2 regions of the Pseudarthrobacter sp. MM222 genome follow, and region 1 is predicted to be linked to the other one. Evidence: riboswitches for the same ligand, from Rfam matches in the RefSeq annotation. Region 1 holds a riboswitch; the other holds the start of a gene.

Region 1 (4,578 bases):
AAATGGCCGCCGCCGCGCCGGACTTCTCCGCGGGCGCCGCCCCGAGGATCAGGTCATTGGAAATGGTCTCCGCCGCGCCGACGCCCAGGCAGAGGATCAACAGGGCCGCCAGCAGGAGCGCCGGGCCGTTGCCGTGGTCGCCGAAGGCCACCAGGCCGTACCCCGTGGCGCTCAGCAGCAGTCCGCCGGCCACGACGAAGCCCGGCCGGACGGTCCGCACCAGCGGCACCACCAGCAGGCCGGCCGCAACGGTGGCGATCAGGGCGGGGACCATGGCGACGCCGGACTCCGAGGGGGACTGGCCCTCCAGCAGCTGCAGGTGCTGGGCGAGGAAGAGAATGAAGCCGTTGAAGGAAAACAGGGCCAATACGTTCGCCGTGATGGCCGTGCTGAAGACACGGTTGCCGAACAGGCTGACATCCAACAGCGGCGCGGTCGGGCGCGGAGCAGCAGTGTGAGCGGCAGCCGTCCCCGTTCCGCGGAGTTCCTGGCCGTCCCGCAGCAAGGCCTGCTGCCGCCGGATGAAGACGTACCCCATCAGCAGGCCGAAGCCGATCGCTGCCAGCGGCACCAGGGACAGGCCGTGCGTGGCCAGTTCCTTGATGCCATAGACCACCGGCACCATCACCAGCAGGGACAGGGCGATGCTGGGAACGTCCACCCGGCCGGGATTCGGATCGCGCGACTCCGGAATCAGGAACACTCCGAGCGCCAGCAGCGGCAGGATGATCGGCACCGCTACCAGCAGGACCGCGCCCCACCAGAAGTGCTCCACGAGCCAGCCCCCGAAAATCGGGCCCAGGGCGGCGCCGCCGGAGAAACCCGCTGCCCAGATGGCCACGGCCAGCCGGCGGCGGTTCGGCTCAGGGAATATGTTGCGGATCAGGGACAGTGTGGAGGGCATCAGCATTGCGCCGAAGAACCCGAGCCCCGCCCGCCCGGCGATCAGCCATTCGGCGCTGGGCGCGAAGGCCGTGACGGCCGAGACGGCGGCGAAGCCGGTGCTGCCGATGAAGAGCAGGCGGCGGCGTCCGATCCGGTCACCGAGGCTCCCCATCGCTACCAGAAGGCCGGCCAGCACCAGGGGATAAGCATCCACAATCCACAGCAGTTCGACCCCGGACGCGTCGAGGCTGCGCGCGATGGCGGGCAGCGCGAAGGTGAGCGCCGTGTTGTCCACCGCGACCAGCAGTACCGGGAACATCAGCAGGGAAAGTGCCAGCCAGTCACGCCACGGCGCCCGCGGTGCGGATGCCGGCCTCGCGCCGGTGGCTGCAGGAATCGATGTAGTCCTCATAACCGATAACTATACCGTCCAGACGGTACAGTTAAGAAATGCGCGTTTAGACGGGCATGATGGAACCCATGCCCAGAAAACCCGTCGCCCGCGAAGCTGTCCTTGACGCCTTCGAATCCCTGCTGATCGAAGAGGGTGAACGGGCAGCAACGTTGGACGCCGTCGCCCGGCTGGCCGGCGTCTCCAAGGGCGGCCTGCTCTACCATTTCCCGAACAAGGAAGCCATGGTCTCCGTGCTGTTGGAGCGGCTCGACCGGCTCCTTGGCGAGGACCTCGGGAGGATGGCCGCTGCGCCGGAAGGGGCCGCCGCCTACTTCATCAAATCCTCGGTCTGGGCGGACACTCCGATGGACCGCGTCTTTGTTGCCGCGACCCGGCTGGCCGAGGTGGCCCACGAGGAAACGCTGCAGCGGATCGCGGCCGCCCAGGCCGGCTGGCTGGAGCTGCTGGCGGCCGACGTCGGGCCCGGCATGGCCAAAGCCGTGCTCTATATGGGGGACGGACTGTATTTCAACGCGATGCTGGCCCGCGGCCCCGGCGGACCGCTCCCGGAAGTGGAGGGCGACGTCGAAAGCCTCCTGGCCGCCGTCGAACGGCTGCGCGGCTGAGCTGGACGCGGGGCAATCCCGTCCGCCGAGGTCGCCGGAAGCGCGCGGAGTCGCCGGAACTTTCCGGCGACTTCGCAGCGCTCCGGCGAATTCGCGTCCGACGGCGGTGCTGGCGCGTAACTCCCGCCGGAGCAGGGTCATTGGTTTGCGGAGCGGAGCCGGGCGTAGGACAATGGAGGCTGTGACTGTGGTCACGAGCAATTGAATATGCCATTGATCTGCGGCGGGAGAGTCCTGCAAGTAGGTACAAGCAGGCGCCGTAGGAGCAAATCCTCCCCAGGAATCTCTCAGGCACATGTACCGCCGCGGCAAGGCAACTCTGGAAAGTAGCAGGCTGTCCGCTGACATGCTGTGCTCACCGACGGTGCAAGCGGAGCCATGCGAGAGCACGGGCGCCGCGGAAACTCTCAGGTCCAATACAGAGCGGGGAGGAACCCGAATCAATGTGGCGTACCCTGCGCCGCCTTAGTTATGGAGTTCCTTGTGACTGTTACCTCAGCCTCCACGTCCTTCGTTGACCGGCACATCGGCGCGCGCCGTCAGTCCGACGTCGACGCCATGCTGAAGGCTGTCGGCTACGACACCGTCGACGCCCTCGTGGACACCGCCGTGCCGAAGGACATTCGGCAGGACTCCCCGCTGGCGCTGGGCGAAGCCCTGAGCGAGGTCGAGGTCCTCGCCGAACTGCGCCAGCTGGCCGCGAAAAACAAGACCGCGGTCCAGATGATCGGCCAGGGCTACTATGACACCCTCACCCCGGCCGTCATCCGCCGGAACATCCTCGAGGCGCCCGCCTGGTACACCGCCTACACGCCCTACCAGCCCGAAATCTCCCAGGGCCGGCTCGAGGCGCTGCTGAACTTCCAGACCATGGTCCAGGACCTCGTCGGCCTGCCGATCGCCAACGCGTCCCTGCTGGACGAAGCCACCGCCGTCGCCGAGGCCGTGCTGATGATGCGCAGGGCCAACAAGAACAAAGAAGCGCGCGACGGCAAGACCGTCCTCGACGCCGACTGCCTGCCGCAGACCATCGCGATCGTTCGGGGCCGCGCCGAAGCCCTCGGCTTCGAGGTCGAGGTCGCCGACCTCTCCAAGGGCCTGCCCGACGGCGTCATCAACGGCGTCGTCCTGCAGCAGCCGGGTGTCTCCGGCCGCGTGTTTGACCACACGGCTGTGATCGCCGATGCCAAGGAACGCGGCGCCCTCGTCACCGTCGCCGCAGACCTGCTGTCCCTCACGCTGATCACCTCCCCGGGCGAGCAGGGTGCTGACATCGCCGTTGGATCCGCCCAGCGCTTCGGTGTCCCGCTGTTCTTCGGCGGCCCGCACGCGGCCTACATGGCCGTGCAGAAGGGCCTCGAGCGGTCCATGCCCGGCCGTCTCGTGGGCGTGTCCAAGGACAACGCCGGCGTCCCGGCCTACCGGCTGGCGCTGCAGACCCGTGAGCAGCACATCCGCCGGGAGAAGGCCACGTCCAACATCTGCACCGCGCAGGCGCTGCTGGCCATCGTCGCCTCGTTCTACGCCGTCTACCATGGCCCCGACGGCCTGAAGGCGATCGCCGAGACCACGCACGGCCACGCCCGGACCATTGCCGCGTCGCTGAAGGCGGCCGGTCTGGACGTGCTGCACACGAGCTTCTTCGACACCGTCACCGTTTCGGTCCCGGGCAAGGCGGCACAGATCATCGCCGCCGCCGAGGCCAAGGGCATCAACCTGCGCAGCATCGACGCGGACACCGTCGGCATCTCCGCGGATGAAGCCACGACGGCGGCCATCGTCGCCGAGGTCGTGGCCGCGTTTGGCGCGAGCGTCATCGACGCAGGCCCCGATGCCGGGTTCGGCCTGGACACCGCCGTCGAACGCACCTCGGACTACCTGCAGCACCCGGTGTTCAACACGCACCGCTCCGAGACCCAGTTGCTGCGCTACATCCGCCGGCTCTCGGACCGCGACCTCGCGCTGGACCGCACCATGATCCCGTTGGGATCGTGCACCATGAAGCTGAACGCCACGGCCGAGATGGAGGCCATCTCCTGGCCGGAGTTCGCCTCCATCCACCCCTTCGCCCCGGAATCCCAGACCGCCGGCTGGCGCGAACTGATCGAGGACCTGGAAGCCCAGCTGACCGAGATCACGGGCTATGACCAGGTCTCCATCCAGCCGAACGCCGGCTCGCAGGGCGAGCTTGCGGGCCTGCTGGCCATCCGTGGCTACCACCTCTCCCGCGGTGACGATCAGCGCAACGTCTGCCTGATCCCGGCCTCCGCGCACGGCACCAACGCGGCCTCGGCCGTCCTGGCCGGCATGAAGGTGGTGGTCGTGGCCACGGCCTCCGACGGCACCATCGACCACGCGGACCTGACCGCCAAGATCGAGGCCCACAAGGACGCCCTGTCCTGCATCATGATCACCTACCCGTCCACGCACGGCGTGTTCGACGCCGACGTCCGCGAGGTCTGCGACGCGATCCACGCCGCCGGGGGCCAGGTCTACATTGACGGCGCCAACCTCAATGCCCTCGTGGGCCTGGCCCAGCCGGGCCAGTTCGGCGGCGACGTCTCGCACCTGAACCTGCACAAGACCTTCTGCATCCCGCACGGCGGCGGCGGACCGGGCGTCGGCCCGGTCGCCGCCAAGGCCCACCTGGCACCCTTCATGCCGGGCAACGCC
Region 2 (4,578 bases), 1.3 Mb from region 1:
GTGTGTGTTCCCTGCACCGTGCACATCTGGCGGCACAGCAGGATCACGGCCCTTCGACAGGTCATGGCTTCTGCGCTGTTGATGGTGGCGGTCCATGGCTTCCTGCTGCTGGGGAGCGGCGCGTCCGGCCACGGCCACCAGGCCGGCGTCGCAGGCACCGGCGACCCCTCGGCCACCACCGATCTGCTGGCCGTAGTAGCTCTGGAAATAACGACGGCGCTGCTCGCCGCCACGCTCGTGGCGCGGCTGAGGGTCAACCAGCAGCGCCTTCCCTCGACGTAGCCGCGCGTATCATCGGTAACATCCGTCCCTCAAGAGAGTGGAGTAACCCATGCAGCTCGGCGCTTTTTCGATCAGCCTCGCGGTGAAGGACATCGCGGCTTCTGCCGCGTTCTACGAGAACCTTGGCTTCAGCAGTTTCGGGGGCGACCCGAACCAGAACTGGTTGATCCTGAAGAACGGCGAGACCGTCATCGGCCTCTTCCAGGGAATGTTTGAGAAGAACATGCTCACGTTCAACCCGGGCTGGAACCAGAACGCGGAGGCGGTGGACGCGTTCACCGATATACGCGAACTCCAGCGGGAACTCAAAGCCAAGGGCATGGAGTTCCTGTCCGAGGCTGACGAGGGAACGACGGGGCCGGCGAGCTTCATCGTCCTGGATCCGGACGGCAACCCGGTGCTCGTCGATCAGCACGTCTGATCTGCGGACCGGACCGGGCTAGGGCAACCGGGACGGGCGCAGCAAGGTCGCGTCGCCTGCGCGCTCTGGGTCCAGCTGCACGGGACTGATCAGGACGGCGGGTCCGCGGTGCAGGACGCCGTCGGACAACACCTGGCAGCGCATTCCGCCCCGCCCCCGCATGGCCTTGTGGGCACCCGGGGCGAGCATCTCGTCCATCCAGGCACAAGGGTGAGCAGGCCGCCCGGCCTTGAGCCGCACCAGGTCGCCGCGGGATTCCAGCGCGAAAGCGTGTCCGAGCAGCGGAGCCAGCTGGGCTCCCCGGAGGACCACGTTGCGCCGGGTCAGGAGCGGGTCGAACGGCTCGACGCCCAGCTCTAAGGCCATCGCTTCGAGGGCCTCGGCCGCGATCAAGGTGACTGCTGCATCCATGTGCGCGGCCTTGCCGAAGAACCGGTCACCGACGACGCCCTTGCCGGCCACCAGCTCTGCCTGCCCGGCGTCGGTGGTGGGGACATCGGCTGCACCCTCGCGCGCGCGGCCGAAGTAAGCGTGCGCCGGCGACACGAGCAGATGCAGGACCTCAACGTCGTACCTGTAGCTAGCCGTCATACTTCAAAGCTATCGTCTGGGGGTAAACAACGACACATGTGAACCGGCTCCTTGCATCCCGTCCGCCCAAGAGGTAGCGTGTGAGCCGTGTCACCCACCAGTGGCACGGCTTATGATCTGCGGCGGGAGAGTCCTGCCGGTACGTTCAGCAGGCGCCGTAGGAGCAAATCCTCCCCAGGAATCTCTCAGGCCCACGTACCGCCGCGGCAAGGCAACTCTGGAAAGCAGTCCGGGAAACCGGGCTCACCGACGGTGCAAGTGGCGCGCTGCTAACAGCAGGCAAAACGGAAACTCTCAGGTCCAATACAGAGCGGGGAGGAACCCGAATCATCGTGGCACTTTGGCGCCACCTGAATTATGGAGTTCCTCAATGACGGTTCAATCGTCCCCGTCCACGTTCGCAGACCGCCACATCGGCGCGCGCCGCCAAACCGACATCGACGCCATGCTCAAGGTCATCGGCTACGACAGCCTTGACGGCCTCGTCGACAACGCCGTGCCCGCTTCGATCCGCCAGGAAAAGCCGCTCAACCTGGACAGCGCACTGAGCGAGGTCGAGGTCCTGGCCGAACTGCGCACGCTGGCCGCGAAGAACAAGACCGCGGTCCAGATGATCGGCCAGGGCTATTACGACACGGTCACCCCGCCGGTGATCCGCCGCAACATCCTCGAAGCCCCCGCTTGGTACACCGCCTACACGCCCTACCAGCCCGAAATCTCCCAGGGCCGGCTCGAGGCGCTGCTGAACTTCCAGACCATGGTCCAGGACCTCACCGCGCTCCCGGTAGCCAACGCGTCCCTGCTCGACGAAGCCACCGCCGTCGCCGAGGCCGTGCTCCTGATGCGCAGGGCCAATAAGTCCGCAGGACAGAACGCAGCGGCCCAGCACGGAAAGACCGTCCTCGACGCCGACTGCCTCCCGCAGACCATCGCCATCGTTCGGGGCCGCGCCGAAGCCCTCGGCTTCGAGGTGGAGGTCGCGGACCTCTCGAAGGGACTGCCCGACGGCGTCATCAACGGCGTCGTCCTGCAGCAGCCCGGCGTCTCCGGCCGCGTGTTCGACCACACCGCCGTGATCGCCGATGCCAAGGAACGCGGCGCCCTCGTCACCGTCGCCGCAGACCTCCTTGCGCTCACGCTGATTACCCCTCCGGGCGAGCAGGGTGCTGACATCGCCGTCGGATCCACGCAGCGACTGGGCGTGCCGCTGTTCTTCGGCGGCCCGCACGCGGCCTACATGGCGGTCCGGAACGGCATGGAACGCACGCTCCCCGGCCGTATCGTCGGTGTCTCCAAGGACAATGCCGGCGTCCCGGCCTACCGGCTGGCGCTGCAGACCCGCGAGCAGCACATCCGCCGGGAGAAGGCCACGTCCAACATCTGCACCGCGCAGGCGCTGCTGGCCATCGTCTCCTCGTTCTACGCCGTCTACCACGGCCCCGACGGACTGAAAGCCATCGCCGAGACCGTCCACAACCGCGCCCGCGGACTCGCCGCCACGCTGAAGATCGCGGGCCGGGAACTGGTGAGCGACTCCTTCTTCGATACAGTCACGGTCCGCGTTCCCGGCAAAGCCTCCAAGGTCATCACCGCCGCGGAGGCCCGGGGCATCAACCTGCGCCTCATCGATGCGGACACAGTTGGCGTGTCAGTCGATGAGACTACGACGGCGGAGGTCATCTCCGCGGTAGTCGTCGCCTTTGGTGCCGGTCCGGTTGTGGAGGCCAAGGGTTTCGAGCTGCCCGAATCGGTGCTGCGTACTTCCGAATTCCTGCAGCACCCGGTCTTCAACTCCCACCGCTCCGAGACCCAGCTGCTCCGCTACATCCGGAAGCTCTCGGACCGGGACCTGGCCCTGGACCGCACCATGATCCCGCTCGGCTCCTGCACCATGAAGCTGAACGCCACCGCCGAGATGGAGGCCATCTCCTGGCCGGAGTTCGCCTCCATCCACCCCTTCGCCCCGGAATCCCAGACCGCCGGCTGGCGCGAACTGATCAGCGGCCTCGAAGCTGACCTTGCCGAGATCACCGGCTACGACCAGGTGTCCATCCAGCCCAACGCAGGCTCGCAGGGCGAGCTCGCCGGGCTGCTGGCGATCCGCGGCTACCATCATTCCCGCGGTGACCAGCAGCGCAACGTCTGCCTGATCCCGGCCTCCGCCCACGGAACCAACGCCGCCTCCGCCGTTCTGGCTGGTATGAAGGTGGTCGTCGTGGCCACCGCCTCCGACGGCACCATCGACCACGCGGACCTCACCGCCAAGATCGAACTGCACAGGGACGCCCTGTCCTGCATCATGATCACCTACCCGTCCACCCACGGTGTCTACGACGCCGACGTCCGCGAGGTCTGCGACGCGATCCACGCCGCCGGCGGCCAGGTCTACGTCGACGGCGCCAACCTCAACGCCCTCGTCGGGCTGGCCCAGCCGGGACAGTTCGGCGGCGACGTCTCGCACCTGAACCTGCACAAGACCTTCTGCATCCCGCACGGCGGCGGCGGACCGGGCGTCGGTCCGGTCGCGGCCAAGGCCCACCTGGCACCCTTCATGCCGGGCGATGCCAACAACGCGGACCCCGCGAACGGCGCCGACGGCACCCCGATCTCCGCCTCCCGCTACGGTTCGGCCGGCGTGCTGCCGATCTCCTGGGCCTATGTGAAGCTCATGGGCGGCCAAGGCCTGACCGAGGCCACGAGGTCCGCGCTGCTGGCCGCGAACTATGTCGCCTCGCGCCTGGATGAGCACTTCCCGGTGCTTTACACCGGCGAGAGCGGACTTGTGGCGCACGAATGCATTCTGGACCTGCGCGAACTGACCGCCAGGACCGGCGTGACCGCCGAGGACGTGGCCAAGCGCCTGATCGACTTCGGCTTCCATGCCCCCACGCTGTCCTTCCCGGTGGCCGGCACCCTGATGGTGGAACCCACCGAGTCCGAGGACCTCGCCGAGATCGACCGCTTCATCGAGGCGATGATCACCATCCGAGCCGAAATCGAGCAGGTGGCCCACGGTGACTTCACCGTCGAGCAAAGCCCGCTGCGCAACGCACCACACACGGCTGCCGCCGTCGTCTCCTCTGACTGGGACCGGGCGTACCCGCGCGAGCAGGCCGCGTTTCCCGTCCACACGCTCCGGCAGGACAAGTACTTCCCGCCCGTCGGCCGCATCGACGGCGCGGCAGGGGACCGGAACCTGGTCTGCTCCTGCCCGCCCCTCTCCGAGTTTGAAAACTAAGGATCCCCTGATGACTGAGAACTACACGGCCCTCTACGAAGAGCAC

Evidence for each region. Region 1 has a riboswitch for glycine ahead of gcvP (aminomethyl-transferring glycine dehydrogenase). Riboswitches for the same ligand answer to the same signal wherever they lie in the genome.
Region 2: linked by a shared signal. The riboswitch ahead of gcvP (aminomethyl-transferring glycine dehydrogenase) and the one ahead of gcvP (aminomethyl-transferring glycine dehydrogenase) in region 1 are both predicted to bind glycine.

Annotation. Positions count from the first base shown of each region.
Region 1 covers NZ_OX352321.1:729,286-733,863, forward strand. Annotated here, with positions in the region: gene OM977_RS03510 (MFS transporter) at 1-1,297, opposite strand, end outside; gene OM977_RS03515 (TetR/AcrR family transcriptional regulator) at 1,366-1,905, shown strand; glycine riboswitch at 2,120-2,218, shown strand; glycine riboswitch at 2,220-2,337, shown strand; gene gcvP (aminomethyl-transferring glycine dehydrogenase) at 2,377-4,578, shown strand, end outside.
Region 2 covers NZ_OX352321.1:3,733,748-3,738,325, reverse strand. Annotated here, with positions in the region: gene OM977_RS17150 (hypothetical protein) at 1-282, shown strand, start outside; gene OM977_RS17145 (VOC family protein) at 332-703, shown strand; gene OM977_RS17140 (MOSC domain-containing protein) at 722-1,294, opposite strand; glycine riboswitch at 1,408-1,505, shown strand; glycine riboswitch at 1,507-1,613, shown strand; gene gcvP (aminomethyl-transferring glycine dehydrogenase) at 1,665-4,532, shown strand; gene gcvT (glycine cleavage system aminomethyltransferase GcvT) at 4,543-4,578, shown strand, end outside.